DNA from 4 places in the Nocardia sp. NBC_00511 genome. Region 3 is predicted to be linked to each of the others. Evidence: riboswitches for the same ligand, from Rfam matches in the RefSeq annotation. Region 3 holds a riboswitch; each other region holds the start of a gene.
What was found. A riboswitch is a leader RNA that binds a small molecule or an ion and turns the genes downstream of it on or off. The one in region 3 is predicted to bind S-adenosylmethionine.
Positions count from the first base shown of each region.

Region 1 (7,339 bases), 800 kb from region 3:
GCCCGCCTGGTGCACCTTGAAATCGGTGGCACGGTACTGGTCGCCGAAGGCGTGACGGCCGATGATGATCGGCTTGGTCCAGCCCGGCACCAGCCGCGGGACGTTGGAGATGATGATCGGGGCGCGGAAGATGGTGCCGCCGAGGATGTTGCGGATGGTGCCGTTCGGCGACCGCCACATCTTCTTGAGACCGAATTCCTCGACTCGCGCCTCGTCCGGGGTGATCGTCGCGCACTTCACGCCCACGCCGTGCTTCTTGATGGCGTTGGCCGCGTCGATGGTGACCTGATCATCGGTCTTGTCGCGGTACTCGATCCCGAGGTCGTAGTACTCGAGGTTCACGTCGAGATACGGATTGACCAGCTTGTCCTTGATGAACTGCCAGATGATCCGGGTCATCTCGTCGCCGTCGAGTTCGACGACGGTGCCTTCAACCTTGATCTTGGACATGGATCTTCGTGTCCTCCTAGGAAGGGGGTGCTCCCATTGCACGGCCGGTGAGCACCGCTTGTAGCGGACCCCAGCTGTTCAACAGACAACGTATACGCCTGGCGTTTGTCGCGGGCCCTGTGGTACCAAGTCCGCGCACTGGTGGCGCCAAGCAAGACAAGCGTACTGCTGCTATGGATCTCACCGCGCGGGCAGCCCCCGCTGTGCGGGATTCCCCGTCGGTTACCGGTAAGTAGCATTCCGGGTGATTTTCCACACCCCTCCAGCATGCGAAAACCCGCGCGCCGCAGCAAGGGGCTGCGACGCGCGGGTTCGTATATCTTCGCCGGTCAGACGCCCACGTGGACGTGCGCATCGCCCTCGATCAGATTCTGCGGCTTGTCCCGCACCATGAACGCCACGATCGGGATGCAGAGCAGGAAGAAACCCGCACCCAGGTAGAAGGCGACGTCGTAGCTGTGGATCGCGGCCCGCTGCATCACGTGGTCGACGGTCGCGTTGTTGCGGGCGTAGCGCGAGGCCGCCTGCACCGAGATGGTGGTCAGCAGCGCGGTGCCGATGGAACCACCCACCTGCTGCGCGGCGTTCAGCAGCGCGCTGGCGACACCCGAATCCTTCTCGTCCACCTGGTGCAGCGCGGTGGTCTGCATCGAGACGAACAGGCCGCCCATGCCGAGGGCGATCAGCAGGATCGCGGGCAGCAGGCTGCTCGCGTAGCTGTCGCCGTACTCCAGCTGCGCCAGGTAGAGCAGACCCGCCGCGCCCAGCACCGAACCGACCAGCATCAGCGGCCGCGGGCCGATCCGGGGCAGCAGCGCCGAGGCGACACCGGCCGAGACCATGATGCCCGCGGGGAACGGCAGGAACGCCAGGCCGGCCTTCAGCGCCGAGTAGCCCTGGGTGATCTGCAGGTAGAAGCTCAGGTTCAGGAACATGGCGAACATGGCGATCGGCACCAGCAGCGCCACCAGGTAGGAGCCACCACGGTTGAGCTCACCCGGAATACGAAGCGGCAGTAGCGGATTCGCGGTCCGACGCTCGATGGCGATGAACGCGGCCAGCAGCGCGACACCCGCGACGAGCAGGCCCAGCGTGGTGCCGGAGGTCCAGCCGTCGTCGGCGGCCTTGCTGAAGCCGTAGACGATCGAGACCAGGCCCAGGGTCACCGTGACCGCACCCGGCAGGTCGTAACCGCCGGTGCGCGGCAGCGGCACATCCTTGACCACGAAGGCGAACGCGCCGATCAGGGCCAGCAGCGCCACCGGTGTGTTGACCAGCAGCGACCAGCGCCAGTTGGCGTATTCGGTGAGCGCGCCACCGGCGATCAGGCCGATGGCCGCACCGCCCGCGGAGACACCGGCGAAGACGCCGAAGGCCCGGGCGCGCTCCTTGGCCTCGGTGAAGGTCACCGACACCAGGGACAGGGCGGCGGGTGCGAGCAGCGCACCGAACGCGCCCTGCAGGCCGCGGCCCGCGAAGAGTTCGGCGCCGTTCTGCGCCAGACCCGCCAGCGCCGACGCCCCCGCGAAGCCGACCAGGCCGATCATCAGGATGCGGCGCCGGCCCAGGTAGTCGGCCAGTCGGCCGCCGAGCAGCAGCAGGCCGCCGAAGATCAAGGTGTACGCGGTCAGCACCCACTGCTTGTTGCTGTCGCTGATGTTCAGGTCGTGCTGCGCGAACGGCAGCGCGATGGTGACGATGGTGGCGTCCAGGACCACCATGAGCTGGGCCATGGCGATCACGCCGAGGGCCCACCAGCGCCTGGAATCCGTTGGCTTACTTGCTGTTTGGTGTGAATCGAGGGTCGTTGCCGGAGCGGTCATGTCGTCTCCTCAGGGGCGGTCCGGGGCACTGAACCATCCTGACCCCATGCGACAATTGGCGTCAAGAGAAAAATGTCGCGGTGCGACAGTTGTCATACTGGGACACAATCCGACATATGCCATCTAACATGGGGACATGAACGCTCTGGGCCTGCGTGAACGCAAGAAGCAGCAAACCCGCACCCGCATCATCGAGGTGGCGCTGCAGCTGTGTGACCAGCAAGGCTTCGACGCCACCACCGTCGAGCAGATCGCCGACGCGGCCGATGTCTCCCCGCGCACCGTGAACCGGTACTTCGACAACAAGGAGGCGATCGTCATCGCCCCCATCGAGGACTGGGGCCTGGCGCTGGCCCGGGAGCTGCGCGCCCAGCCGATCACCGGCAACGAACTGCAGGCCCTGCTCGACGCCTTCATGGTGGTCGCGGAAGGCCTGATCCAGGGCGACAATCCGGTGCCGTTCCAGTGGTTCCAGCAAATGCAGCGCATCACCCGCGACAACCCGACGGTGCGCGCCCAGAGCCTGGAATCCGCGGACACCAAGACCCGCGCCCTGACCAACGTGCTCGCCGAGCGGATGAACAGCCATCCGGACGCGTTGCCGGTGCGAGTGGTGGCCGCCACCTGGCACGGCATCGTCCGAATGGGCATGGAATGCGAATTCGATTCGGACTCCGAGTTTCCCGACTGCGGCAGCGCCTCCTCGGCGCAGGCGTTGGCTGACAATGTGCTGGCGGCCTTTCGGGAATTCGTGCGCACCTGCGCGGTTCCGACTGTGGCAAGCCCCACTGCCAGTCTGGTAGCGACCGACCGTTAGAATCTCGCCACAGGTCAAGAGCATCAGCGTCAAGCCCCGGCTCGCTGATCGGCAACCCTCCAGCTGCGGTGGGGTGCTCCGGGTGAGGACCGGGCGTTCGAAGGCCGAACGCAAGCGCAAGTAGGAGGTCTACCGAAATGTGTTGTTGTCGAAGCCCATACGCCTTCCGATAACGTCAGACTTCCGCCATTCGGCGACCTTGTTTTCCTGGAGAAGCACATGAGTGACTCGACCGCGCCCGCGATCGCCCCCGACGGCAGCATCGACCCGGCCGACTGGTCCTTCGAGACCAAGCAGATTCACGCCGGCCAGTCCGCTGACACCGCCACCGGGGCCCGGGCCCTGCCGATCTACCAGACCACCTCGTACGCCTTCCGCGACACCGACCACGCCGCCGCGCTGTTCGGTCTCGCCGAGCCGGGCAATATCTACACCCGCATCATGAACCCCACCCAGGACGCGGTGGAGCAGCGCGTGGCTGCCCTCGAGGGCGGTGTCGCGGCGCTGTTGCTGGCCTCCGGGCAGGCGGCGGAGACCTACGCGATCCTGAACCTGGCCCAGGCCGGCGACCACATCGTGGCCAGCCCGCACCTGTACGGCGGCACCTACAACCTGCTGCACTACTCGCTGCCCAAGCTGGGCATCCAGGTCAGCTTCGTCGAGGACCCCGACGACCTGGCGCAGTGGCAGGCGGCAATTCAGCCCAATACCAAGGCTTTCTACGGCGAGACCATCGCCAACCCGAGCAGCTCGGTGCTCGACATCCCGGGCATCTCCGGTGTCGCGCACGCCGCGGGCATCCCGCTGATCGTGGACAACACGGTCGCCACCCCGTACCTGATCCAGCCGCTGAAACTGGGCGCCGACATCGTCGTGCACTCGGCCACCAAGTACCTGGGTGGGCACGGCACGGCGGTCGCGGGCGTGATCGTCGACGGCGGCAATTTCGACTGGACCGTGCAGAACGCGGCCGGGGAATCGCGTTTCCCGGGCTTCACCACGCCGGACCCGAGCTACCACGGCGCGGTGTTCGCGGATCTGGGCGCTCCGGCGTTCGCGCTCAAGGCGCGCGTGCAGTTGCTGCGCGACCTGGGTGCGGCGGTATCGCCGTTCAACGCGTTCCTCATCGCGCAGGGCATCGAGACGCTGAGCCTGCGGGTGGAGCGGCACGTGGCCAACGCGCAGGCGGTGGCCGAATTCCTCAGTGCGCGGGCCGAGGTCACCAAGGTGTACTACGCGGGCCTGCCGGACTCCCCCTGGTTCGAGCGTGGCAAACAACTGGCTCCCAAGGGTGTCGGCGCGATCGTGTCCTTCGAACTGGCCGGTGGCATCGACGCGGGCAAGAAGTTCGTCGAGGCGCTGGTGCTGCACAGCCATGTCGCTAACATCGGTGATGTGCGTTCGCTCGTGATTCATCCGGCCTCCACCACCCACTCCCAGCTGACTCCGGCCGAGCAGCTGGCTTCCGGCGTCACCCCTGGTCTGGTGCGTCTGGCGGTGGGTATCGAGGGCATCGGCGACATCCTGGCGGATCTGCGCGCGGGACTGACGGCGGCGGCAAGTTGACCGTGAATATCGAATCGAGCACCTCTCGTCCGGCGGCGGAACTTCTGCTTCCGCCGCCGGACGGGACGCTCGCGAGCATTGCCATCGGGGATGTCGAACTCGAGAACGGCAGTGTCCTCCCCGATGTGACCCTGGCCGTGCAACGGTGGGGCGAACTCTCCGCGAACGCCGACAACGTGGTGCTCGTCGAGCACGCGCTGACCGGCGACTCGCATGTGATCGGTCCGGCCGACGTGCACCACAGCGCGGCCGGCTGGTGGGACGGCATCGTCGGCGCGGGTGCGCCGGTGGACACCGGTGAATGGTGTGTCATCGCGACCAACGTGCTGGGCGGCTGCAAGGGCAGTACCGGTCCGGCGTCCCTGGCTCCGGACGGAAAGCCCTGGGGCGCAAGGTTTCCCGAGATCTCCATCCGGGATCAGGTGACCGCCGAACGCAAGCTGTTCGATCTGCTCGGCATCGAGCGCCTGGCCGCCGTGCTCGGCGGCTCGATGGGCGGCATGCGGGTGCTGGAGTGGATGGTCGGGCAGCCGGAACGCGTCGGCGCCGCACTGGTGCTGGCGGTCGGCGCACGCGCCACCGCCGATCAGATCGGCACCCAGACCACCCAGATGGCGGCCATCAAGGCCGATCCGGACTGGCAGGGCGGCAACTATCACGGCACCGGCCGCTCGCCGATGACCGGGATGGGGATCGCCCGGCGCATCGCGCATCTGACCTACCGCACCGAGTCCGAACTCGACCACCGTTTCGAGAACCACGCGCAGGGTGACGAGAACCCTTGGACGGGTGGGCGTTACGCGGTGCAGAGCTACCTGGAGTACCAGTCCGACAAGCTGGTGGCCCGCTTCGATCCGGCCACCTACGTGCTGCTGACCGAGGCCATGAACCGGCACGACGTGGGTCGCGGTCGCGGCGGCGTGGTGGCGGCGCTGTCGGGTACGCCGGTGCCGTGTGTGATCGGCGGCGTGGATTCCGATCGGCTCTACCCGCTGCGCACGCAGCAGGAGCTGGCCGATCTGCTGCCGGGTTCCAAGGGGCTCGAGATCATCCGCTCGCGGGACGGCCACGACGGTTTCCTCACGGAGTTCGACGCGGTCGGCAAGCTGGTGCTGGAGACGATGGAGCTGGCGCGCGCGGGTCGCGTAAGACATTCGTAAAAAGGTGCTGTGAAATACCGGCGGCGTCGCCGCCGGTTACGCCAGATTTCCGGTCTGTTTCATACCAATTGTCCTGACACACTGTCGGTTTCGGGAACATGACACCTCCGTAACCGTCAGCCCCCGATCCGTGTGCGAAGCGCGTCCGACCCGTAATGTATTCGACATGACGGCAGCATTCGATGACATGGATCTTCGCGATCTCGTCGCCCTGCTCTCCGATGAGGAGCAGCGCGAACTTCGCCCGGCAATCCTCCGCGTTCTACACCGCCTGCCCGACCAGGAGGTACTGCGCCGTGAACTGGGACGCCGCATGACTTCCGTCTAAGTGACGCCGAGACTGCTGATGGTGGCGGCCAGCACGATGATCGCGCCGCCCAGCACGGTCAGCCAGGCCACGTCGAAACCTTTGCTGCGCACCGCCAGCACGCCGACCCGATCGGTCGGCAGCAGCAGGCGCAGCGCGGCCGCCAGCAGGGTGGCGCCGCCGAAGAAGAAGGTTCCGCGCCGCCAGCGGTCGGCGGCCAGGAACACCACCGCGACGATGAGCACGACGGCGACCAGCAGGATGGGCAGATTGTCGCGGAGGAATTCGCCGCGACCCGGCTTCGCGAGCTGGTGGCCGCTGCGGCTGTCGGGCGCGGCATGGGCTGGACTCACGCGTCGAGCTTAACGGGCCCCCGCGCACCCGGCTTCCCGCGGCCGCGTCGCCACGGGAAGCCGGGTCTCCGCGCCCCGACGCGGGCTCGATGCGGTACGGCCGGACCCACTCCGCGATACGGCCGTGCCGTCTGCGCGGTGCGGGTGGCCGCTCATCGCGGTGCGGGCAGGCCTCGTGGCACGACTCGGATGAAATCCGTTGTCGCACCGGGTGTTCTGCTGGTCGGTTCGGTGCAGCCGACGGTGACGGCACCGGGTGCGACGGCGACGGTCCACAGCGGCACCCAGGTCGCGCCGTGTGCCGCCTGCTCCGGTTGCGCGTCGGGCGGCGGAGGCAGCAGGTCGAGCGGTTGCCCCGCGCCGAGCAGGGCGGTGCAGCGCAGCGCGCTCCAGTCGCCACCCTGCACGACCTTGATGTCGAGGACGGCGTCGGCGGGCAGGGTCACCCTGCGGGTCTCACCGAGTGGAATGCGTACCGCGCCATTGCTTTCGCCGGGATCGTCGCTGCCGTCGACGATGGGCGAGGTGGTGACCGGGGAGGTCGAGGCGGTGTCGCTGAACTCCTTGGCACCGGCACTCGAGCAACCGACCGCTACGAGGGCAGGCAATCCAGTGGCTACGACAATCAGCTTCGCGTTATTGAGCATGGTCACTCCTGGGTCTAGCCAGATCTGGAGCATTTGCGCTGTTTATCGCCTTCCATACTGGTCATTGTTACTTACGGTTACGTATACTTCGGATTTCCGCTGGATTGCCTCAAATCCCATCAGTAACTAGTTAGCTACCGATGGGCGTGCGGCGGCCGCTCCCCCTGCCGGTACATTCGCACCGTGCTCAAGCTGATGTTCTTCGAACCGCGCATT
Region 1 is NZ_CP107849.1:8,139,126-8,146,464, reverse strand. It holds gene OG300_RS37685 (NADP-dependent isocitrate dehydrogenase) at 1-450, opposite strand, end outside; gene OG300_RS37680 (MFS transporter) at 780-2,273, opposite strand; gene OG300_RS37675 (TetR/AcrR family transcriptional regulator) at 2,410-3,090, shown strand; SAM riboswitch class IV at 3,103-3,213, shown strand; gene OG300_RS37670 (bifunctional o-acetylhomoserine/o-acetylserine sulfhydrylase) at 3,310-4,656, shown strand; gene OG300_RS37665 (homoserine O-acetyltransferase) at 4,653-5,816, shown strand; gene OG300_RS37660 (hypothetical protein) at 5,983-6,144, shown strand; gene OG300_RS37655 (DUF3017 domain-containing protein) at 6,141-6,392, opposite strand; gene OG300_RS37650 (hypothetical protein) at 6,629-7,123, opposite strand; gene OG300_RS37645 (tRNA (cytidine(34)-2'-O)-methyltransferase) at 7,319-7,339, shown strand, end outside.
Region 1: linked by a shared signal. The riboswitch ahead of OG300_RS37670 (bifunctional o-acetylhomoserine/o-acetylserine sulfhydrylase) and the one ahead of OG300_RS34100 (aminotransferase class V-fold PLP-dependent enzyme) in region 3 are both predicted to bind S-adenosylmethionine.

Region 2 (7,339 bases), 910 kb from region 3:
TCGACCCGCTCCTCCATCAGCGCCAGCGCGGTGTCCACCTTGCGGATGCTCGACAGCGACACCCGGCCGCGGGTCAGCGCGGTGGCCTTCGCGGTCTCGTAGGTGCCGAGCTGGGTCGAGAGGATGGGCAGCTTGGGTTTGAGGCCCGCCATCAGCCGGGCGATGGACGGCTCCGGCAGCATGTCGCCGTTCATGATGATGCCCGCCAGCGACGGAAAGCCTTCGGCCTCATGGGCGTTCACCAGCGCCAGCAGCACGTCGGAGCGGTCGCCGGGGGTGATGACGGCGACGCCGTCGGTGAGCCGTTCCAGAATGTGCTCGGCGGTCATGCCGCCCACGATCACCTCGAGGGCTTCGCGCTGCATGAGTTCCGGGTCGCCGCTGTACATCTGGCCGTCGATGGCCTCGCGCAGCTCCTCCATGGTGGGGGCCTGCAGCAGCGGCACCTCCGGCAGCGCCCAGGACGGCACCGCGCAGGCCGCCTTCAGAGCGGCGGCGTCGGCCTGGAGCTGTTCGGGCTCGCAGCGGTTGGCGATGACGGCCACCAGTTTGGCGTGCTCGGCGACGAGTTCGCTGCGGCACAGCTCCACCAGATGCGTCAATTCCTCTGAGGTGCGGCCCATTCCGCGCACCACCAGCAGCACGGGCGCGCCGAGGTTGACGGCGATGCGGGCGTTGTAGCGCAGTTCGCTGGGGCTGGCGACATCGGTGTAGTCGCTGCCGACGATGAGCACGGCGTCGCACTGCTTGGCGACCGCGTGATAGCGCATGACGATCTCACTGATCGCCGCGTCCGGATCCTCGTGCACCTGTTCGTAGGTGACGCCGGTGGCCTGGTCGTAGTCGACGTCGGCGGTGGAGTGCTCGAGCAGCAGCTCGACGATGTAGTCACGGCCCGTCGCCGAGCGCGTGATGGGCCGGAAGACTCCGACCCGCGGGGTGGTGGCCGCCATGGCCTGCAGGACGCCGAGGGCCACCGTCGACTTGCCGGTGTCGCCCTCGGGGGACGCGATGTACACGCTGGAAACCGTGGTGGCAGCCATGAGCGAAAGACTACCGACCGTTATGGGCCGATTTCCGCGTCTGCCGGACAACACGACAGGTGAGCCGATTGATGCATGTCAGCTATCAATCCCGTTCGGCCGGTCTCAGCAGGGGTTTCCGGCGCGACCGATACCCGGGACGCTGGTGAAGCGACTGCAATCACATGACATATGTCCCGCTCGGAGCCCGGTTCCGAAGCGCGAAACGGCGTCCGGCGGAGGACATTTGCCCATAGCCTCCGGGCCCGGACGCCGTCGCGTCGGCTGTGTCGTGCGGTACTTATGCCAGCGCGCGCAGGCGCGGTGCGAGGTCGCGCTGGAACAGGTCCAGGAAGCGCGGCTGATCGTGGCCCGGCGCGTGGAAGACCAGGTGGTTGAGCCCGGCGTCCAGGTACGGCTTGATCTGCGCGACGGCCTCGTCCGGATCGCTGGCCACGATCCAGCGCTTGGCGATCTGCTCGATCGGCAGCGCGTCGGCGGCGGCCTCCATCTCGATCGGGTCGGTGATGGAGTGCTTCTGCTCCGGGGTCAGCGACAGCGGGGCCCAGAAGCGCGTGTTCTCCAGTGCCAGAGCGGGATCGGTGTCGTAGGAGATCTTGATCTCGATCATCCGGTCGATGTCGTCGATGGTGCGCCCGGCCTTGGCCGCGCCCTCCTCGACGGCGGGCATCAGCTTCTCGGTGTAGAGGTCCATGCCCTTGCCCGAGGTGCAGATGAAGCCGTCGCCCGCGCGACCGGCGTAGCGGGCCACCAGCGGACCGCCCGCGGCGATGTAGACGGGGATGCCACCCTTGGGCACGTCGTAGATCGACGCGCCGACGGTTCGGTAGTACTGGCCGTCGAAGTCGGTGCGCTCACCGGTCCACAGCGCGCGCATCAGGTCGACCGACTCGCGCAGGCGCGCGAAACGCTCCTTGAATTCCGGCCATTCGCCCTGGAAGCCGGTGGCGATCTCGTTGAGCGCCTCACCGGAACCGACACCGAGCATGATGCGGTCGGGGTACAGGCAGCCCATGGTGGCGAAGGCCTGTGCGATCACGGCCGGGTTGTAGCGGAAGGTCGGGGTCAGCACCGAGGTGCCGAGCTGGATGCGCTTGGTGCGCTCGCCGACCGCGGCCATCCAGGCCAGCGAGAACGGCGCGTGCCCGCCGTTGTGCCGCCAGGGCTGGAAGTGATCGCTGACCGTGGCGCTGTCGAGGCCGTGCGCCTCGACCGACACCGCCAGCTCCACCAGTTCGCGCGGGCCGAATTGTTCGGCCGATGCCTTGTATCCGAGCTTGAGGTTCTTCACCTGCGGCACTCCTGTCGCGTTGCTGCGCTTGGGTTGTACGGGCCCAACCTCCCGCTCGACCGTCCTGAGTGCCGGGCATCGCGCGTGGTGACAAACCGGCATGGAACGGCCATACCTCGCACCATAGGTCAGCGGCGGGACGGGATGCGGCAGGGGTCACACCCGACGGGTCGAACCCGGGGTCGGGGGACGATATTCCAGGGATGAGACTGGTCGGACGGTCAGTCAGAGCCGGAATATATGAGCACTCCCCCGCCCGATAGCGGAGAATGTGCGGCGTGACCACTTCTAGCGCAGACCCGATCCTGTCCTACCTCACCGACATGGACGGTGTGCTGGTCCACGAGAATCACATGGTCCCGGGAGCCGACCAGTTCCTCGCCGAACTGCGCGACAACGCCATCCCGTTCCTGGTCTTGACGAACAATTCGATCTACACCGCGCGCGATCTGCAGGCCCGGCTCAAGCACACCGGCCTGGACATCCCCATCGAATCCATCTGGACCTCCGCGCTGGCCACCGCCAACTTCCTGCACGAACAGCGCCCCGAGGGCACCGCCTACGTGGTCGGCGAATCCGGCCTCACCACCGCGCTGCACGAAATCGGTTACGTACTCACCGATTCCGATCCGGACTACGTGGTGCTCGGCGAAACCCGCACCTACAGTTTCGAAGCCATCACCACCGCCATCCGGCTGATCGCCGCCGGCGCCCGCTTCATCGCCACCAACCCCGACGCCACCGGTCCCTCCCGCGAAGGCATCCTGCCCGCCACCGGCTCGGTCGCCGCCCTCATCACCCAGGCCACCGGCAAGAAGCCCTACTACGTCGGCAAGCCCAATCCCCTGATGATGCGTTCGGCCCTGCGCCGCATCGACGCGCACTCCCGCTCCACCGTGATGATCGGCGACCGGATGGACACCGACGTCATCGCGGGCCTGGAGGCGGGCATGCGCACCATCCTGGTCACCACCGGCATCTCCACCCCGGCCCTGGTCGAACAGTTCCCCTACCGCCCGACCTCGATCCTGCCGTCGGTCGCCTCGCTCGTCGGCAAGACCAAGGATCCGTTCTCCGCCTGAGCTGTTCGCTTGTCCCCCTGAGCTATTCGAGGGCGTCCAGCGCGGCGGACAAAGTGGTCAGCGCGTCCACGATGCGGGCCAGCTCATCGATTCCGAGCTGCGCCACCAGCCGCTTCGCCATGGCGGCATGCTGGGGATCGATGGCGCGCACCGCGTCGTGACCGGCTTCGGTGATGGCCACCAGTTTGGCGCGGCGATGCGCCGGGTTCGGGTGATACTCGGCGAAGCCCTTGTCGACCAGCAGATCGGCGACGCGCTGCACGCTCTGTCGGGTGATGCCCATCTCCCGGGCGATACCGGCCACCGGCAGCGGTTCGTGCAGCACCGCGCCCAATACCTGCCACCAGGCCACCGTGATACCCGACGGCTTGGCCAATTCCTCGGCGATGGAAAGGAATTGGCCGTTCAGCTTGAACGAGGTGACCGCCGCGGTGGCGAACAGCCGCTGACCGTCGGCCGTCATACCGTCGCGGCCGTACGACCGGCCTCGTACTCGGCGAGCGCGAAAAAGCCTGCGGGATCGTTGTTTCCGTAGAGCTGGTACCAGGCTTCCAGGATGTGCGGTTCGAAGATGTCGAGGCGGCCCAGGATGGCGCGGGCGAATTCCACCGGGCGGGTGCCGGTCGCGGTGATCAGATCACCGTCGGTGACGGCCGGTTCGTAGACGAAGTGTTCGCCGCCCGAGTATCCGCTGTAGGCAAGGTATTCCGCCGCGTTGCTGGTGTGCGGGCGGTCGTTCAGCAGGCCCTCGGCCGCGAGACCGAAGGTGGCGCCGCAGATGGCGGCCACCGGCACACCGGCCGCCAGGAACTCGCGCGCCTTCGCGCCGAAGGGGCCGAACGCGGCGGGATCCGCTTCCAGGGCCAGGCCCGGCAGGATCAGCATGGCACTGTCGGCGGGCTTCAGATCCGCGAGCACGACGTCCGGCGTGACGCGCATGCCACCCATCGAGGTGACCGGTTCAGCGGTGGGTCCGACCGTCTTCACCTGCCAGGTTCCCGGCTCGCGATGCCACAGCGGGCGGTTGATGTGCGCGGTCGCGTGGCCGGGCTCCCAGTCGGAAAAGGTGTCGTAGACGGCCAGGTGCACGGTCTTCATCATGACAGCATACTGTCATCTTTGACAGGATGCTGTCAATGGCTCTTCGAAACGCGAGAAAGGCCGGAACCCTCGTGGGTTCCGGCCTTTCTTGGACAGTTTTCGATCAGCCCAGGGCGCGATCGAGGTCGTTGAGCAGATCCTCGATGTCTTCCAGCCCGACCGACAGCCGCACCACGCCGTCCGTGATGCCAACGGCCGCACGGCCTTCCGGCCCCATCGCGCGGTGCGTGGTGGTGGCCGGATGGGTGATCAGCGACTTGGCGTCGCCCAGGTTGTTGGAGATGTCGATGATGCGCAGCCCGTTGAGCACCTCGAAGGCGCGCTTCTTGGCCTCGTGCTCGGGAGCCTTCAGTTCGAAGGTGATCACCGTGCCGCCGCCCGACATCTGGCGCTGGGCCAGCTCGTACTGCGGGTGCGAGGACAGGAACGGGTACTTCACCCACGCCACGGCCGGGTGGCTCTCCAGGAACTCGGCCAGCCGCAGCGCGGACTCGACCGACTGGCGCAGCCGCAGCGGCATGGTCTCCAGACCCTTGAGCAGCGTCCAGGCGTTGAACGGGCTCATGGCCGGACCGGTATGGCGCATAAGGGTTTTCACCGGGCCGTCGATGTAGTCCTTCGGCCCGAGGATCGCGCCGCCGAGCACCCGGCCCTGGCCGTCGATGTGCTTGGTGCCCGAGTACACGGTGATATCCGCGCCGAGATCGAAGCCCCGCTGCAGCAGCGGAGTGGCGAAGACGTTGTCCAGCACCACTTTCGCGCCCGCCGCGTGCGCGAGGTCGGAGACCGCGCGGACATCGGTGAGCGCCTGCATCGGATTGGACGGGGTCTCGAAGAACACGGCCTGGGTCGGCACCGACAGCGCCCGCTCCCACTGGTCGAGGTCCTCGCCGTCGACGAAGACGGTCTCCACGCCCCAGCGCGGCAGGATCTCGTTGGCGACCACGAAGCAGGAGCCGAACAGGCTGCGCGCGGCCACCAGTCGATCACCGGCGCCGAGCAGCGCGCCCAGCGCGGTGAACACCGCGGACATGCCGGAGGCGGTGGCGAAACACGCTTCCGCGCCGTCGATCAGCCGCAGTCGCTCCTCGAACATGGCGACCGTCGGATTGCCGTAGCGCGAGTAGACGAAGTGCTCGATCTCGCCGGTGAAGGCGGCCTCGGCCGCCTCGGCGCTCTCGTAGACGAAACCCGAATTGAGGAACAGCGCCTCCGAGGTCTCGTCGTAGCCGCTGCGCCGGGTGCCGCCGCGCACGCCGAGCGTGGCGGGGCCGACGCCCTCGGGCAGCGGACGCTCGAACGAACCACCGTGAATCATGACTGCCTCCATGGCAGGCCGTCGGCACGCCAACCGGTGACGCCGCGATGGCCCTGCCCGTCCAGCCCGCCCTCGAAACCGTCGACGACGTTGAAGGACGGTGCGATGCCGAGGGTGGTGGCGGTGGTGGCCGCGCCGATGGAGCGCTGGCCGGACCGGCAGATGAAGATCACCGGCGCGTCCGAGTCGGCGGCACGCTCACCGAGCGCCTGCTGCAACTGGTCGGTGAAGCGATCGTTGCGCGTGCCGGTGGCGTCGACCCACTCGATCAGCGCGGTGGGTCGGCCGATGCCGCTGGTGTCGGGCACGCCGACGAAACGCCATTCGGCTTCCGTGCGCACGTCGATCAGCACCGCGTCCGGGTTGTCGCGCAACAGCTCCCACGCCTGTTTGGGCGTGATATCACCCGCGTAGCTCACCTGTACCTCCTGTGAATCCGCACTTGCCGCGTCGTGGTTCGACGCGTGGCCAGGTCGTCACCCGGAGCACCCCACCGCGGAGGAGGGTTGCCGATCAGCGAGCCGGGGCTTGGCGCTGATACTCATGACCTGGGATGAGATTGCCCAACCCGAGGCCCCGGTGTCAAACGTTTCCATCGGTCAGCGGCCGAAATCCCTAATTACACACCGACCAGGCGGAATCCGCCCGGGTGAAGTGCCATGTCGAGGTGGATTGCAGCCCGTCGACGGTGAAACTCACCTGGGCAGTGGCCTTGTCGCCGTCGACGGCGGCATCGGTGAGCTTGTCGAAGGTGATCTGGCGTCCGGTGGCCTGCGCGACGCGCAGCGGGGAGCGGTTCGCGTCGAAGTCCTTGCAGGCGTAGGACTCACCGGATTTGTCGGTGCCGTCGGCGACCGCGATGAACCGGGTGGCCACGAGCGAGAGCCGATCGGAATCTGTGACATTCTTCTCAACCGGCGACACCAGGGTCGCTATCACGATGCCGAGCACCACGAAGACGATCAGACCGGCCGCGACCAGGAACGGCCACATGCTGCGGTTGTCGCCCTGATCGATTTCGGCCGGGGTTTCCTCGACGTCGCTCATGGCTTGATCATGCCTGGTCGACGCCCGCCCGGACGCACGGCATTCCCACAGTTCACCGCCCTGCGCGCGGAGCACGGCGTGAGTCACCGATAGAATCAGCACAATTTCCGCCCCAGGTGCGGAATAGCAGTACATCGCAGCAACGCTGCAGCGTCGGGGGCCAACGAGGGTACCCGGAGCCAGGGCGTCAACTTAGCCTAAGCTAAGAACGACGGCTGAGTATTGACGGCAAGTTAGTTTCGACCCAAAGGGTGCGCGGAAGAATGACCGAACAGAGTGCAGCGACCCGCCCGCTACGCATTGCGATCGTGGGCGCCGGACCGGCCGGTATTTACGCCGCCGATGCGTTGATGAAGTCCGATGCGGACGTGAGCATCGATCTGTACGAGCGCATGCCCGCGCCGTTCGGCCTCATCCGCTACGGCGTCGCCCCCGACCACCCGCGTATCAAGGGCAT
Region 2 is NZ_CP107849.1:6,432,800-6,440,138, forward strand. It holds gene pta (phosphate acetyltransferase) at 1-1,043, opposite strand, end outside; gene fgd (glucose-6-phosphate dehydrogenase (coenzyme-F420)) at 1,324-2,334, opposite strand; gene OG300_RS30095 (HAD-IIA family hydrolase) at 2,658-3,416, shown strand; gene OG300_RS30100 (MarR family winged helix-turn-helix transcriptional regulator) at 3,439-3,879, opposite strand; gene OG300_RS30105 (type 1 glutamine amidotransferase family protein) at 3,876-4,517, opposite strand; gene OG300_RS30110 (O-succinylhomoserine sulfhydrylase) at 4,621-5,835, opposite strand; gene OG300_RS30115 (rhodanese-like domain-containing protein) at 5,832-6,254, opposite strand; SAM riboswitch class IV at 6,269-6,384, opposite strand; gene OG300_RS30120 (hypothetical protein) at 6,451-6,882, opposite strand; gene OG300_RS30125 (FAD-dependent oxidoreductase) at 7,146-7,339, shown strand, end outside.
Region 2: linked by a shared signal. The riboswitch ahead of OG300_RS30115 (rhodanese-like domain-containing protein) and the one ahead of OG300_RS34100 (aminotransferase class V-fold PLP-dependent enzyme) in region 3 are both predicted to bind S-adenosylmethionine.

Region 3 (7,339 bases):
CATCTCGTTCAATATCGCCGAGACCTCCTCGAGTATCGAGGCCCTGCTGCGGGCGAAGTCGGTGGTCGTGCACTTCCTCGGTGAGCACCAGCGTCATCTGGCCCAGCGCTTCAGTCGCGCCGCCGAGGACCGCTTCACCGACCGCTCGCTGTGGGCCACCCTGCCCACCGGCGAACCCGTACTGCACGGCACCCCCATCTGGGTCCGCGCGACCGTGCACCAGCTGCTCCCGATCGGCGATCACACCCTTGCCATCGGCCTGGTCACCCAGGTCGCCGACAACACCGAGCAGTCCCCCGCGGTCGGCCCGCTGGTGTACTACAACGGCGCGTACCACCGCGCCGAGATCGCCGACTGACTCCCGCTCTCAGGCGGCCGCCGAAGCCACCGTCCCCAGCCCCAGCGCCGCCAGGATCGCCGCGCTGATCTGATCCAGCCGATCGCGCACCCGCGGCCGCCGCAGCAGCTCGACCGCCCGTGCGGCCACCACCGCCAGCAGCACCATTTCGATTGCGGCGACACTGGATTCGATGGCCCCGAGGGTCAGCGTGTTCGCGAAGGTCACCTGGGTCAGGAACTGCGGCAGCACCGCGAGATAGAACAGCCCGACCTTCGGATTGAAGACGCACGATAGCAATCCGGCAGCAAGCGCCGAGCGCAGCGACGAATCCCGTTCCGCCCCACCACCCGGAAGCTCATGCGCCGCTCCGGCTTCCGAGCTCATGCTCCGCCGGGCTCGCCGATGTTCGAGCAGAGTCCGAACCCCTAGGTACAGCAGGTAGATCCCGCCGATCACCTTCAAGGTGCGGTAGGCCGTAGCCGACTGCTCCAGCAGTGCGGCGACTCCCGCGGCGACCACGGTCGCCCACACCAGCCCACCCAGCGCCGACCCGACTGCCGCCGCGATCCCCTGCCTGGACCCCACCATCGAGAACCGAAGCACCAGAAACGTATCTGGCCCCGGCGTCAGCGCCAGCAGCACGCACAGCCCGGCAAAACTCAGCAGCAACGGGAAACTCATCACTCCATAGCAGCTCACAGCCCCACCCGAGCGCAAGGCCGAACGCAGGTCCGCACCCCCTGACGCCGCCCCCGACGGACAGCGTCAACGAATCGGTCCCACCCACGGCAGAAGGTCGTCCACCCCACCTGGCAGGCAGCGTGGACGACCTTCCTGGACAGCAGTTTTCAGTTCCGCGCACTGAATCCCGCTCCCAGTTCACGGAAAATCGGATATCCCTACCAGGCAAGAGATTTCGTGAGGTGCGCTCGCCGCTGACTAGCCGCGCGGGGCGGCGGCGTACTCCTCGCCCAGCTCACGGAACAGGTCCGTGTTCTTGGTGAAAGCCAGGCGGGCCTCGTCGAGGACGCGCTCGATCTCGTCGCCCGTGACGGGCAGCTGGTCGAGGGCCTCGCGGTAGTCGCGCTTGAAGGCGGCCGGGTTGCCGATCTCGTCGAAGACGTAGAAGCGGACGCCGTCACCCTTCTTGGGCAGGTCCCACAGCTTCTCGGCGGTGCCGCGGATGACCTGGCCGCCGGAGAGGTCGCCCAGGTAGCGGGTGTAGTGGTGCACGACGTAGCCCGCGGGCCAGCCGGTCGCGCACTCTTCGATGCGGGCGGCGTAGGCGGCGGTGGCCGGCAGCGCGGTCAGCTCGGCACGCCAGTTCTCGCCGCCCAGGTACGCGAGGTCGGCCTCGAGCGCGGCCAGCCGGTTCAGCTCGGGCTTCACGAAGGGCCCGGCGACCGGGTCGGAAGCCAGTGCGGCGGAATGCTTCTCGAGCGCGGCGTAGACGAACCACAGCTGCGAGGTGTAGCGGTAGAAGGCCTCGACACCGAGCCGCCCGTGCAGCATGTCGCTCATGAACGTGGAGTGTTCGGCCTCGTTGTGCTGCTGTTCGGTCGCGGTGCGAATCAGCGTCGAGAACGGAGTGCCGGTTTCGGTATCCAACATGGTCGAGCTCCTCGCAATCACCTGACGGGGCGCCCTACTATGGCTACCCTAACTTTCTCCTAGATCGTACGCGCCAGCAACGTTCTCGCGATTCGAACTTTGCGGCCCACCCACTCCAACTTTCGGATGATTTTCCGCGTCCTGACGTGCCGTTCGTCACACTCGACCGTCCGGCTCGAGCAGGTCCCCGGCGGCCGCTCGCAGGGCGACGGTGGCCCGCGCGAAGTAGTCGAACAGCACCTCGAGCTGCTCGGGCCGGTATTCGGCGAACGCCTCGGCCATCCGCGCCCGATGCGGCCCCAGCGCGGCCGCGATCCGGCCGTCCACATCGGGCACCGACTCCACCAGCACCTTGCGCCGATCGGCGGGATCCGGCACCCGCCGCACGAATCCGGCCTGTTCGAGCCGATCGATGAGCCGGGTGGCCGCACCCGTCGACAGGCCGGTCCGCGCGGCGAGCTCCCCGGCGGTCAACGTTCCGGCCAGCGCGATCAGGTTCAGCCCGAAGAAGTCGGTCGACCCGAGGCCGAGCGCACTCGCGATGGACTGGGCGGCGACGGCCTGCGCGGACAGGTATTCGCGATAGGCCACGCTCCCCTGCTCGAGCAGCGCTCGCGGGTCCGGGCCCGATTCCGGCCCGGCGGTTGACGAGTCCCGCCGGGCGGCCCTAGATTTATCTGCGTTCATGCAACTACTGCTTTCGCTCAGATACTTATCCGGTGCAGAAAGAATAACGCCATGACCCAGAACGCCGCGAGCACCTCACTGGTGCCGATCCTGATCGCCGCCGCCGAGAATCTGGAGCCCGCCGAAACACGCTTGCTCTCAGACGATTTCGCACAGCATATGCTGCCCGTGCCATTGCGCGCGGTGGTCCGGCGACCACTCGGGCGGCGACTGCTGCGCGCGGCCATGGACCGCGAGGGCCCGGGGATCTGGAACAGCTTGGCCTGTCGCAAAAGGTATTTCGACGACCGCACGGGCGCGGCGATCGCCGCCGGGATCGAATCGGTGGTGGTGCTCGGCGCGGGCCTGGACACTCGGGCGATGCGCCTGGCCGCGCCTGCCGGAATCCCGTCGTTCGAGGTCGATCAACCCGTCATCACCGAACGCAAGCGGCAGCGAATCAACTTGCCCGACAAGGTGATTCAGGTACCTATCGACTTCGAGACAGATGACCTGCGTACCGCGTTGCGCACCCACGGCTACGACGCCGGATCGAAAACCCTTTTCCTGTGGGAGGGCGTCACCCAGTACCTGACCGAACGGGCTGTGCGCGACACCCTCACCGCGCTCGCCGAGGCGCGCGCGGGCAGCATCCTGGTCTTCAGTCATGTGCGCCAGGACTTCATCGACGGCACGGATCTCGGCGATTGCGCCCCCACCCATCGCCGTTTCGTCGGCCGGAACCCGCTGTGGCAGTTCGGCTTACAACCCGAAGATGTCGCCGGACTGCTGATCGAATACGGCTGGATCGAACTCGAACAGGTCGGCGGCCCCGAGTACGCCGCCCGTTTCCTCACCCCGATCGGCCGCGCCGCCACCGTCCCCGACCTGGAACGATGCGTCACCGCCGCCAAGCGGTGACGACACCCCGGGCCGCCGGGGTGGGTTGACAAGCCCGCGCGATGTCTGCCAGTCTCGCTTCAGGTCATGAGTACCAGCGTCAAGCCCCGGCTAGCTGGTCGGCAACCCTCCACCGCGGCGGGGTGCTCCGGGTGACGACCGGGCCGTAGCCCGACCGGGCACGGCAAGCGCGGACTCTCGATCATTCTCTTTTCTGATCGCGTGTCCCCATCCGACGGGATTTCGTGATGACTGCTTTCGCCGACCAGACCTGTGCCCCCCTCGCCGAAGTTTCCGGCTGTGACCTCCAGGTTCCCCTGGTTCAGGGCGGGACCCGCAGCTACGCCAACTTCGACTACGCCGCCAGTGCCCCAGCGCTGCGCCAGGTCACCGACCGGGTCGCCGGGCTGCTGCCGTACTACGCCAGCGTGCATCGCGGCGCGGGCTACGCCTCCCGCGTCTCCACCGACTGCTACGAATCCGCCCGCGGTTCGGTCGCGAAGTTCCTGAATACCGCCGATGACCAGGTCGTCGTCTTCACCCGCAACACCACCGACGCGCTGAACCTGCTCGCGGCCTGCGTGCCCGGCGACACTGTGGTCCTCGATGTCGAACACCACGCCAACTTCCTGCCCTGGACCCGCAACGGCCGCCGCGTGGTGCGCGCCGCGGACACCATCGAGGAGACCATCCAGCGGGTGGTCGCCGAACTGTGCGCCAAACCCGCTGCGCTGCTGGCGGTTACGGGCGCCTCCAATGTCACCGGGGAACTGCTGCCGCTGGAGCGGCTGGCCTGGATCGCGCACCAGTGCGGCACCCGCATCCTGGTAGACGCCGCCCAGCTGGCACCGCATCGCCGCATCGACCTGCGCGCCACCGGCATCGACTACCTGGCCTTCTCCGGGCACAAGGCGTACGCGCCGTTCGGTGCGGGCGTGCTGGTCGGCCGCCGCGACTGGCTCGACGCGGCCGACCCGTACCTGGCCGGTGGCGGCGCGGTGCGCTCGGTGTCGGCCGACCATGTCGAGTGGGCGCCCGCTCCGCAGCGGCACGAGGCCGGTTCGCCGAACGTGCTGGGCGTCGCCGCGTTGGCCGCGGCCTGCGACGCGCTGGCCGACCTGGATCCGACCACCGTGCTCGAGCACGAGCAGTACCTCACCCACCGCCTGCGCTACGGCCTGAAAACCGTTCCGGGCGTTAACTTCCTGCGCATCTGGCGCGACAGCACCGACGCGGTCGGCATCGTCGCCTTCACCATCGACGGCTTCGAACCCGGCCGGGTGGCCGCCTACCTGTCGGCCGAACACGGCATCGGTGTCCGCGACGGTCGCTTCTGCGCCCACCCGCTGCTCGCCCACCTGGGCGTCGACGCCGCCCTGCGCGCCAGCATCGGCCTGGGCACCACCGCCGCCGACGTGGACCGCCTCATCGACGCCGTCTCCACCCTGGTCGAACACGGCCCGAACTGGGACTACGCCTGCACCGACGGCCTGTGGAACCCCACCCCGGAAACCCGCCCCTTCGGCACTTCCGCCGACGGCGCTGCCCCCTGCGGCTTCTGATCCACACCATCCACAAGGGCATTCAGGACACTGCCGAACCGTCCGCCGATAGCCGATCGACCGCAGTCGTCGGGTGCTTCCGAATCTCTGCGGTACCGGTCGGCTTTCGGCCTTCCGGAACCAGGTCGATGTTGAGCCGTGAGTGATCCGAGCCCCGGACGCCTTCGGGCTCAATGGAATCGGGCTACGGCACCAGGTAGCGGGACGCGAGTTCCTCCAGGACCGGGTCATCGTCGGCGACGGCGTTGACCAGGTCCAGGTCGTCCTGGACGGAAACCTGCCTGGTGTCTTCCTGCTCCGGATCCGGGGGCCCGTCCTCCGCGAGTTGACGGGTCAGCTTCGCGCGCAAGCGTTCCTTGAGTGTCTCGCTCATACGCAGAGCATGCCCCGATCAGACCGGCGCAAGCCAGCTCCCCCACGGAGTGTTCCTCACCACCGTGAACACCGTGAGAAACGCGATCGCCACCCACAGCGCGTATCTGGGCAGCACCTGCGGTAGTCGCGGCGGCATCGGACCGCCCCGCCAGCCGCGCACCAGCCACGTACCCCACCAGGCGGCGAAGCCCAACACCAAGGGCAGCAGCAGGATATTGCTGTGGATGGCATCGAGGAACCGGCCCTCGGTGAGATTGTGCAGCCCACGTAGCCCACCACACCCGGGGCACCAGTAGCCGGTGAGCTCGTAGAACGGGCACACCCCGTAGGACCCCTGGGAGTGCGGATCGCGGAAGTGCAACAGCGCCAAGCCACCTGCCACCGCACCGCCCGCGAGCAAGGGCATCCCGATGCCGAGCCAGCGCGACTTGGCGGGGGTCTCGGTTACGGCTGCCGGGGCGATGTCCACGAGAAACAACGGTAGCCGCGCCACCGCGAACCTGCCAGCGCCCCGCCGGGTTCGCACCCCTCGGTCGCCGAAACCCTCCATGACCTCGGAAATCGCACCGGCATCAGCGAATCGGGGTCAGCGAATCGGCGCGCGATCCGCGACCGGCGCGGTGAGCACGCCCGCGAGCATGTCCACGATCTCCCCCCACGCCGCGATGTCGTCGACTCGCACCCGCCCGGCCTCCACCGCCCGCTCGTGATCGGCGAGCAGCGCGAACAGCACGGTCGGCAGCGCGCGTAACCGGCGCACCCGCAACCGTTTCGGCAGTTCGGTGAGCTCGCGTTCGAGCTCCCGCATGATCACCCGGACGGAGGTGCGGCCCGCGCTGGCGAGGTTCGCGGCATCGGTCACCGCGGGGTGGGTGTGGATCTGTTCGAGAAACCGCGCGTAGTGGTTGATCCCGTGCCGGTCACTCAGCTCGAACATCGGGATGACCAGCGCCTCCACCAGTTCGTGCACCCCGCTCACGCCCGAACCCGCCTGTTCGGCAAGCAGTTCCAGCCGCCGCACCTCGAGGGTCGCGAGCCGCAGCTCGACCACCGCCTCGATGAGTCCGTCGCGAGATCCGAAGTGGTACTGGATCGCCGAGTTGTTGCGCTGCCCGGCGGCCGCCGCGATATCGCGCAGCGGCACCGCCTGCCCGCGTTCGGCGATGAGCTGTTCCGCCGCCAGGATCAGGCGTTCGCGCGCCCCGCCCGGTGTCTGTACCGACTCGCCCACACTGCCCTCCGTCCTGTTTCAAGTCTGCACGATAGCCGCTCACCAGCGAATAGAGAACTTCTCCTTGACGGTTAAGAATTATTGCTTAAAGCTGCTTGTGACTGTCGTCACCCAGAAGGACAAAATCGATGATCCTGGACACTTTCCGACTGGACGGCCGCGTCGCCGTCGTGACCGGCGCGGGCCGCGGCATCGGCGCCGCCACCGCCCTGGCGCTGGCCGAAGCGGGGGCCGACGTGGCCATCTCCGCCCGCACCAGCGCACAACTCGACGAGGTGGCGGGCAAGATCCACGCCCTGGGCCGCCGCGCGATCACCGTCCCCGCCGACCTGTCGGACCTGTCCGCGGTCACCGCGCTGGCCGAGACCGCCGCCGCCGAACTGGGCCGCATCGACATCGTGGTCAACAATGTCGGCGGCACCATGCCCAATACCTTCCTCACCACCACCACCGAATTCCTCGAAGAGGCATTCCGTTTCAACGTCTCCACCGCACACGCCCTCACCCAGGCCGCGGTGCCGCACATGCTGAAGAACGACGGCGGGTCGATCGTCAATATCTCCTCGATGATGGGCCGCTCCCCCGGCCGCGGCTTCCTGGCCTACGGCACCGCCAAGGCGGCGCTCGCGCACTGGACCCGGCTGGCCGCCGCCG
Region 3 is NZ_CP107849.1:7,337,953-7,345,291, reverse strand. It holds gene OG300_RS34125 (flavin reductase family protein) at 1-358, shown strand, start outside; gene OG300_RS34120 (LysE family translocator) at 368-1,021, opposite strand; gene OG300_RS34115 (heme oxygenase (biliverdin-producing)) at 1,280-1,951, opposite strand; gene OG300_RS34110 (MarR family transcriptional regulator) at 2,108-2,542, opposite strand; gene OG300_RS34105 (SAM-dependent methyltransferase) at 2,690-3,538, shown strand; SAM riboswitch class IV at 3,601-3,714, shown strand; gene OG300_RS34100 (aminotransferase class V-fold PLP-dependent enzyme) at 3,766-5,079, shown strand; gene OG300_RS34095 (hypothetical protein) at 5,264-5,452, opposite strand; gene OG300_RS34090 (DUF2752 domain-containing protein) at 5,471-5,923, opposite strand; gene OG300_RS34085 (TetR family transcriptional regulator) at 6,041-6,685, opposite strand; gene OG300_RS34080 (SDR family oxidoreductase) at 6,814-7,339, shown strand, end outside.

Region 4 (7,339 bases), 180 kb from region 3:
CGCGTCGGCATCGGTGGTCGCGAGCTGCTGGGTGAGCAGCACATCCAGGTTGTCACCGGCGGGGCGGACGTTCAGATTGCGCTGATCGAACGCGAAGGTGGCGCGCAGGATGTCACCGTCGGCGCGGGTGGTGTTGTAGTACGCGAAGTCGAAGTCCTTGTTGTTCTGCCGCACAATCGAATCGGCCACCGAGACCGGCTCCAGTCGCAGCTCGAAGCCGACGGCCTTCAACTGCTGCTGGGTCAACTCCAGAATGGCCTGATTGCCCGCGAACACCGGCGAGAAGAGCACCGCCGCGGACAGGCGCTGGCCGTCCTTGACCCGGATGCCGTCCGCACCGGGCACCCACCCGGCCTGATCGAACTGCTTCTTCGCGGCGTCGGGGTCGTAGGTCACCCGGGTCGAAAGATCCACGTAGCCGGGGGTATTCGCGGCCAGCACGCCGGTGGCGGGCTTGAACTGCGGACCCAGCACGGTCTCGACCAGCTCCTTGCGGTTGATCGCGGGCAGCAGGGCCGTCCGCACCGCCGGATCACGCAGCGGGCCGCGAGTCACGTTGGGCTGCAACCCGAATACGACGCCGGGGTTCGCGGTGAACTGCGCCCGGCCGCCGCCGCCCTCGATCTGCTTGATGTCCTGGGGCAGCGCGTCACTGATCGCGTCGAGCTGTCCGGAGGCGAGACTGCCGGTGCGGACCCCGGATTCGGGCACCACGGTGAACGCGATCTTGTCCAGGTGCGCCTCCCCCTGCGAGGCGAACACTCCGGAACCCCACTGGTACCCGGCCCGCTTGGCCAGCGTCGCCGACGCGTTCTGCTTCCATTCGGCGTAGGTGAACGGCCCACTGCCGATATTGCCGCCCTGGCAGCGCTCCTCGGCCGACTTGCCGATGGTGGCGTCGGCCTGAATACCCAGCTGCGGGGTCGAGACCGCCTGTAGGAACTGGGCATTGGGCGCGGAGAACTCGATGCGCACGGTCCGCGGGTCCAGTGCGACGCTGCCCACGTACCCGGACAGGTAGCTCGCGCCCAGCGGCGCCTTCACCCCGCCGAGCGCCACGATGGAATCGAAGTTCTTGCGCACCGAGTCAGCGGTCAGCGGGGTGCCGTCGCTGAAGGTGATGCCGTCCTTCAGATGAAAGGTGAAGCTCTTCGCGTCGGCCGTGTAATTCCAGGTGTCGGCCAGCCACGGCCGCAGCGCCCCGCTGGCCGGATCCTGATCCACCAGCGAATCGACGATCTGCCGGGTCACGTAGATGGTCTGATTGGTCCCCGACTGAGCCGGATCCGAGCAGGTCGGAGCCGACGACAGACCGTAGCGCAGGGTGCCGCCCGACTGCGGCGGCCCTGACGGCTCACCGCCGCCACCGCCACTGTCACCACTGCCGCACGCGGCCAGGGTGAGGGTAGCGGCGAGCGCACCGGTGAGCGCGACGGCGCGGCGCGCACGCACGGTGGGGAAATAGGTCATCGTGGATCTCCGGAGGGGACTCATACCGAAACCGCCTGGGCGGGAACGAATTTCTCGAATGGATGGACGTACCCGACCTCTTCCCGGACATCCAGCGGCAGCGCGGTGTAGCCCGCCGCCGTGTAGAGCGCCACGGCCTCGGGCTGGCGGGGTCCGGTGGTCAGGTAGATGCGGCGGTAACCACGCCGGGCGATCTCGGCCTCGAGCTGCTCGAGCACGAAGCGGCCCAGCCCGCGACGGCGCTGGCCCTGGGCGGTCCAGATCCGTTTCAGCTCAGCGGTTTCGGCATCGAAGCGCTGAAAAGCGCCGCCCGCCACCGGTTCTCCGTCCTCGACCACGACCAGCAGGTCGCCGTGCGGCGGCGCGAAATGACTCACCGGATATTCGGTCAGCTCCGCGTGCACCTCGCCGGGCGTGCCGCCGTAGCGGGTGCTGTACTCGATGGCCAGTTCCGCCAGCAGCGGACCGGCCAGCGGATCGTGCTGGCCGACGTGGAATACGTTGCGCGACACTGTCATTTCTTCGCCTTCGGTAGGCCCGGCGGATTGATCCGCGACTGCGCCACCGCTTCGCCGCCCAGACCCCAGCGATCGAGCACCTTGCGGTACAGGCCGTTGTCGATGGCGTACTGCAGGGCCTGCTGCACCGGCCCGACCAGACCATTGTCCTTCTTGGTCAGCACGCCGATCTCGGCTTGCAGGGCATCGCCCGCACCGGAGAAGGTGGCGACCACCTTGGACTGACCGGTCTGCGCCACGTGATACTGCGCGGACGGATTCGGTCCCAGGTAGCCGTCGATACGACCCGCGGACAGGGCCAGGTAGTAGTCGCTGACCTGCTGGTAGTAGGTGATGTCCACCTTGGGCAGGCCGTCGGCGACATCATCGGCGCTCCACTTCACCAGCAACTGCTCCTGGTTGGTGCCGGAGGTGACGCCGATCTTCTTGCCCGCCAACGACTTGCGGTCCTGGTAGGTCCAGTTCGCGTCCTTGGGCACCTCGAGCGCCACATTGTCGAGGCGGTAGGTGGCGAAGTCGTACTTCTCCTTGCGCTCCTCGGTGACCGTGGCATTGCTGACGAAGGCGTCCGCCTCACCGGAATCGATCTTCACGAAGTTCTGCGCCCAGTCGCCGATGCGGGTGTCGACCTTCAGGCCCAGAATGTCGGCGACCAGCACGGCGAGATCGGCGTCCGCGCCGATCGGGGTGCGATCGTCGGTGGCGTAGAAGCGCAGCGGCGGAGCCGCGCCCACCGAGCCGGTCACCACCAGCGTGCCGCGGTCGCGCAGGGCCTGCGGCAACTGCGCCGCGATGGCGTCCACCTTCGGAGCGTGTACGCGGCCGGCCTGCTCGGGCGACAGGTCATAGCTGACGCCGTTCACGGTGCGGGTCGTGTCGGTGGTGGTGCCATCGCCCTTACCGCAGCCACCCACCAGCAGACTCAGAGTGGTGACGGCGATCAGAGCGCCGATCCGTCTGCGACGGCTCGCCATGGACATCGGAATGGTCCTCACGTAGTCGGGGACACGTCACAGGACGTGTGCGAGAAAGGCTTTGGTGCGCGGATGCGCCGGGCTGTCGAGCACCTGGGTGGGCGGGCCCTGTTCGACGATGCGGCCCTCGTCCATCAGCACCACGGTGTCGGCGACCTCGCGGGCGAAACCCACCTCGTGGGTGACGATCACCAGTGTCGCGCCGCCGCGGGCCAGATCGGTGAGCACCTCGAGCACCTCGCCGACCAGCTCGGGGTCCAGCGCCGAGGTGGGTTCGTCGAACAGCAGCACCTCGGGCTTCAAGGCCAGCGCCCGTGCGATGGCGACCCGCTGTTGCTGACCACCGGAGAGCCGGGACGGGTACTCATCCGCCTTGTCCGACAACCCGACCCGGGCCAGCAGCTCCAGGGCCTCCGCGTTCACCTCGGCCTTGGCGCGGCGCTGCGCGGCCACCGGCGCGAGCGCCACATTCTCCCGAACCGTCAGATGCGGGAACAGATTGAAGTTCTGGAACACGAAGCCGATGCGCGAGCGCTGACGCAGGATCTCGCGTTCGGGCAGCTCGTGCAGCCGATCGCCCCGGCGGCGGTAGCCCACCAATTCGCCACCGACCCGGACGGTTCCGGCATCGACCTGTTCGAGATGGTTGATGGTTCGCAGCAGCGTCGACTTGCCCGAACCCGACGGGCCCAGGATCACGGTGACCTCACCGGGCCGCACCGTCAGATCGATGCCGTTGAGCACCTCGTTGCGGCCGAAGGACTTCCGGATGCCGCGCAGTTCGATCGCGTACTCGCTCACCGCTTCTCACCCTTCGCGAAGTGCCGCTCGATATAGAACTGCGCGATGCTCAGCACGGTGGTCAGCGCGATGTACCAGACCGTCGCCACCATCAGCAGCGGCACCACCCGGCCGTTGCGGCCGTAGATGACCTGCACCTGGTAGAACAGCTCCGCGATCGCCATGGTCGACACGATCGAGGTGCCCTTGAACAGGCTGATCACCTCGTTCGCGGCGTTCGGCAGAATGCCGCGCATGGCCTGCGGGGCAACGATCGTGAAGAACTGCCGATGCCACGGCAGCCCCAGCGAACGCGCCGCCTCCCACTGCCCCTCGTCCACCGAGATGATCCCGGCGCGAATGATCTCCGCCGAGTACGCGGCCTGATGCAGCGCCAAACCGATGACGGCGGCGGTGAATCCGCTGATCACGCCATTGGTCTGGAAGTGCGCGAACTCCGGGCCGAACGGAATGCCCAGCGACAGCGTCTTGTACAGATAGGCCAGGTTGAACCAGAACAGCAGCTGCACGATCAGCGGAATCGAGCGGAACGCCCACACGTAGGTCCACGAGATCGCCTGCAGCACCGGGTTCTTCGACAACCGGCCGATGGCCAGCCAGATCCCGATGAAGAAGCCGAGCAGCGTCCCCCAGAAGGTCAGCTCCAGCGTCACCTTCAGTGCTGAGAGCACCGACGACGCGGTGATGTACTGCGCGAAAGTGGACCAGTCCCAGCCGGGATTGGTGATCAGGCCGTGCGCGAACTGCGCGACCAGCAGCAGTGCGACCGCCGCCGTCACCCAGCGCCAGGGGTGCCGGGTGCGGACGATGCGCAGTTCGCCATCGTCGTGATCGACAGGCGTCGCGGTGTCCGCGGGTGCCGCCAATGTGCTCATGGATTCGTCCTCCATCGGTCCTGGCGGAAGCACCCGCACCACGTGCGCGGGGGTTGCTGCGATGTCTGCGAGCCAGGTCTCTCGATCGCTCTGGATGGTGAAGACGACGATACGAACTCCGGCGACGCCTGTCGCCGGTCCAGATCAGCGTGAATTCAATAGCGGTACAACGGATTTCCCGATTGCCACCGGAAAATCGGAGAACTCAGCCGGCGGCCGCGTCCAGATCGGGATCATGGTCGTGCAGCGCGCGGAAACCGCTGCGATGGAATACCAGCGGCTCGGACTCGGGATGCGTGGTCAGGCGGTGCACCCGCAACAGCACCACGGCGTGATCGCCCGCCGGAACCTGCTCGTGGACGGAGGTTTCCAGCCAGGTGGCGGCGCCCGCCACGAAGGCGGCATTGCCGGTCCCAGTGTGCAGCTCCACATTCCGGAAGCGGTCACCACGACGGGAACTCAGACCCCGGGCCGCCGCCTGCTGCGCACTGCCCAGCAGGCTCAACCCCAGACGGCTGGCCTGTTGCAGAATCGGCCAGGTCTCGGAGGAATATTGGATGCAGATCGACACCAGCGGTGGATCCAGTGACACCGGTACGAAGGTGCTCACCACCATGCCGTACGGATTGCCACCGATCCGTGCGCAGACCGCCACCACCCCGCTGGGGAAGTGCGCGAAGGTCTTTCGCAGATCCGTGCCGTCGACCGGAGATAGCGCGGCGCCCGCGCTGTGAATCGAGGTCAGCTCGCCCATCACTTCACTTCAGCACCGGCCGCCGCGCACCGACAGGGTTGCGCTCGAGCCGATCGGAAGCGGGGGCGGGAACACGAGTTCAGCACACCGTGAAAAAACGGAAGCCCGTCCGGCCCCGAAGCCGGACGGGTTGTCCCGATGAGGTGTCTGAGTTCGTCCCTGAGCTCCTTAGCGCTTACTTCGCGAGATGCGGCTGGTTGATGGTGGCGAAGTACTGGATCGCAGCGGCGATCGCGACCGGAGCCGTGATGAACAGCTGGCCCGCGAGGGTGCCCAGGAAGCCGACGGCGGCAGCGCCACCGATGCAGCCCGCGATCGGACCGGCGCCGAAGAGCGCGGCCAGCGGAGCGGTAGCGACACCCGCGACACCGAAGCCGATGACGCAACCGACGGCCGCGCCGCCGATGCCGCCGACCAGGGTGGCAATGGTGGCACCGGTGGAGATGGTGTCCTTCATGCGGTTCCAGGCAGCCTGCTCACGGTCGTAATCCGTCTTCCAGGGAGCCTGGTCCTCGAACGGCAGCGCGACGGGCTTGTAGGTCGCGTGATCCAGATCGAACTGCGGGGTCAGCGTGGCGCTGTGGTCCGCGATGTTCGCCGCGATCGGGAACTCGAACTCGTCGACGCGGAAGTTCAGCGGAGTGCCTGCCAGCACAGCGCCATTCGCGGCCTTGATCTTGAAAGCGCCGTCCTCGACGACCATGGAACCGGCGTCCGTGTGGACGATGGTGCTGGTCTGGTCGACCGTGGCGGTGTAGTTGATGGATTCGTCGGCCGGAGCCGGGGCGGCGTTGACGGTCGCGGTGGAGATGCCAAGGGCAGCGATCGTCAGCGCCGCGGTCACGGCGAAGTTCTTGAAGCGCATGTGTTGAAAATTCCCTCTGGAGATGAGCAGGTGCGCCCCCAGAGGAATCATTGTCAGGTGTAAACCCCTGGGGACGCACCGATGGAAACCGGGACGATCAAACGCGGAGTGGCACTGGGGTGCCCGAATGATGAACCTTTGCCCATCGCTTGCCGAAATCCCCTATTTACCGGAGATGTGCGGCTCGTTGATGGTCGAGAAGTACTGGATAGCGGCCGCGAGCGCAACCGGAGCGGTCACGAACAACTGACCCGCCAGGGTGCCGAGGAAGCCCACCGCCGCGGCGCCTCCGATGCAGCCCGCGATCGGACCGGCGCCGAAGAGCGCGGCCAGCGGAGCGGTAGCGACACCCGCGACACCGAACCCGATCGCGCAGCCCAGGGCCGCGCCGCCGACACCGCCGACCAGCGTGCCGATGGTGGCGCCGGTGGAAATGGTGTCGCGCAGGCGGTTCCAGGCCGCCTGCTCCCGGTCGAAGTCCGACTTCCAGGGAGCCTGGTCCTCGTAGGGCAGCGCGACCGGCTGGTAGACCGCGTAATCCACGTCGAACCGCGGGGTCAGGGTCGCGCTGCGATCGTCCGCGATATTCGCCACGATCGGGAACTGGAAATCATCCACGCGAAAGTTCAACGGAGTGTTGGCCAGCACGTTGCCATTTGCGGCCTTGATTTCGAACACGCCATTCTCGACAACGAGAGAACCCGCATCCGTATGGATGATCGTGCTCGAATCATTGGTCGTGGCGGTGTAATTGATAGCGCCACTGTCCGGCTTGGCCGGGTCCGCGTGAACGGTCCCGCTGGCCAATACCGAAGCGGCGATCGCGAACGCCGCCGTTCCGGCGAATTTCCTCATCTTCATCTGGACCGACTCCTGCTGCTGCACAAACTGACTGACGGCGGCAAGCATTAAGGAAACCCTCAGGATGGTGGAGGGTAAAAACCAGCTTGATTCGATGAGGACGCACCGGACGACCATTCGCCGGGTGGCCCGCCTCGCGAATTCCCCTACCGGAACAGGTGATTCGCTGGCTACTTGCCACCACTGATGTGCGGCTGGTTGACGGTCGAGAAGTACTGGAT
Region 4 is NZ_CP107849.1:7,162,026-7,169,364, reverse strand. It holds gene OG300_RS33320 (ABC transporter substrate-binding protein) at 1-1,470, opposite strand, end outside; gene OG300_RS33315 (GNAT family N-acetyltransferase) at 1,491-1,988, opposite strand; gene OG300_RS33310 (transporter substrate-binding domain-containing protein) at 1,985-2,968, opposite strand; gene OG300_RS33305 (amino acid ABC transporter ATP-binding protein) at 2,999-3,763, opposite strand; gene OG300_RS33300 (amino acid ABC transporter permease) at 3,760-4,638, opposite strand; SAM riboswitch class I at 4,647-4,739, opposite strand; gene OG300_RS33295 (flavin reductase family protein) at 4,844-5,392, opposite strand; gene OG300_RS33290 (hypothetical protein) at 5,568-6,257, opposite strand; gene OG300_RS33285 (hypothetical protein) at 6,420-7,118, opposite strand; gene OG300_RS33280 (hypothetical protein) at 7,289-7,339, opposite strand, start outside.
Region 4: linked by a shared signal. The riboswitch ahead of OG300_RS33300 (amino acid ABC transporter permease) and the one ahead of OG300_RS34100 (aminotransferase class V-fold PLP-dependent enzyme) in region 3 are both predicted to bind S-adenosylmethionine.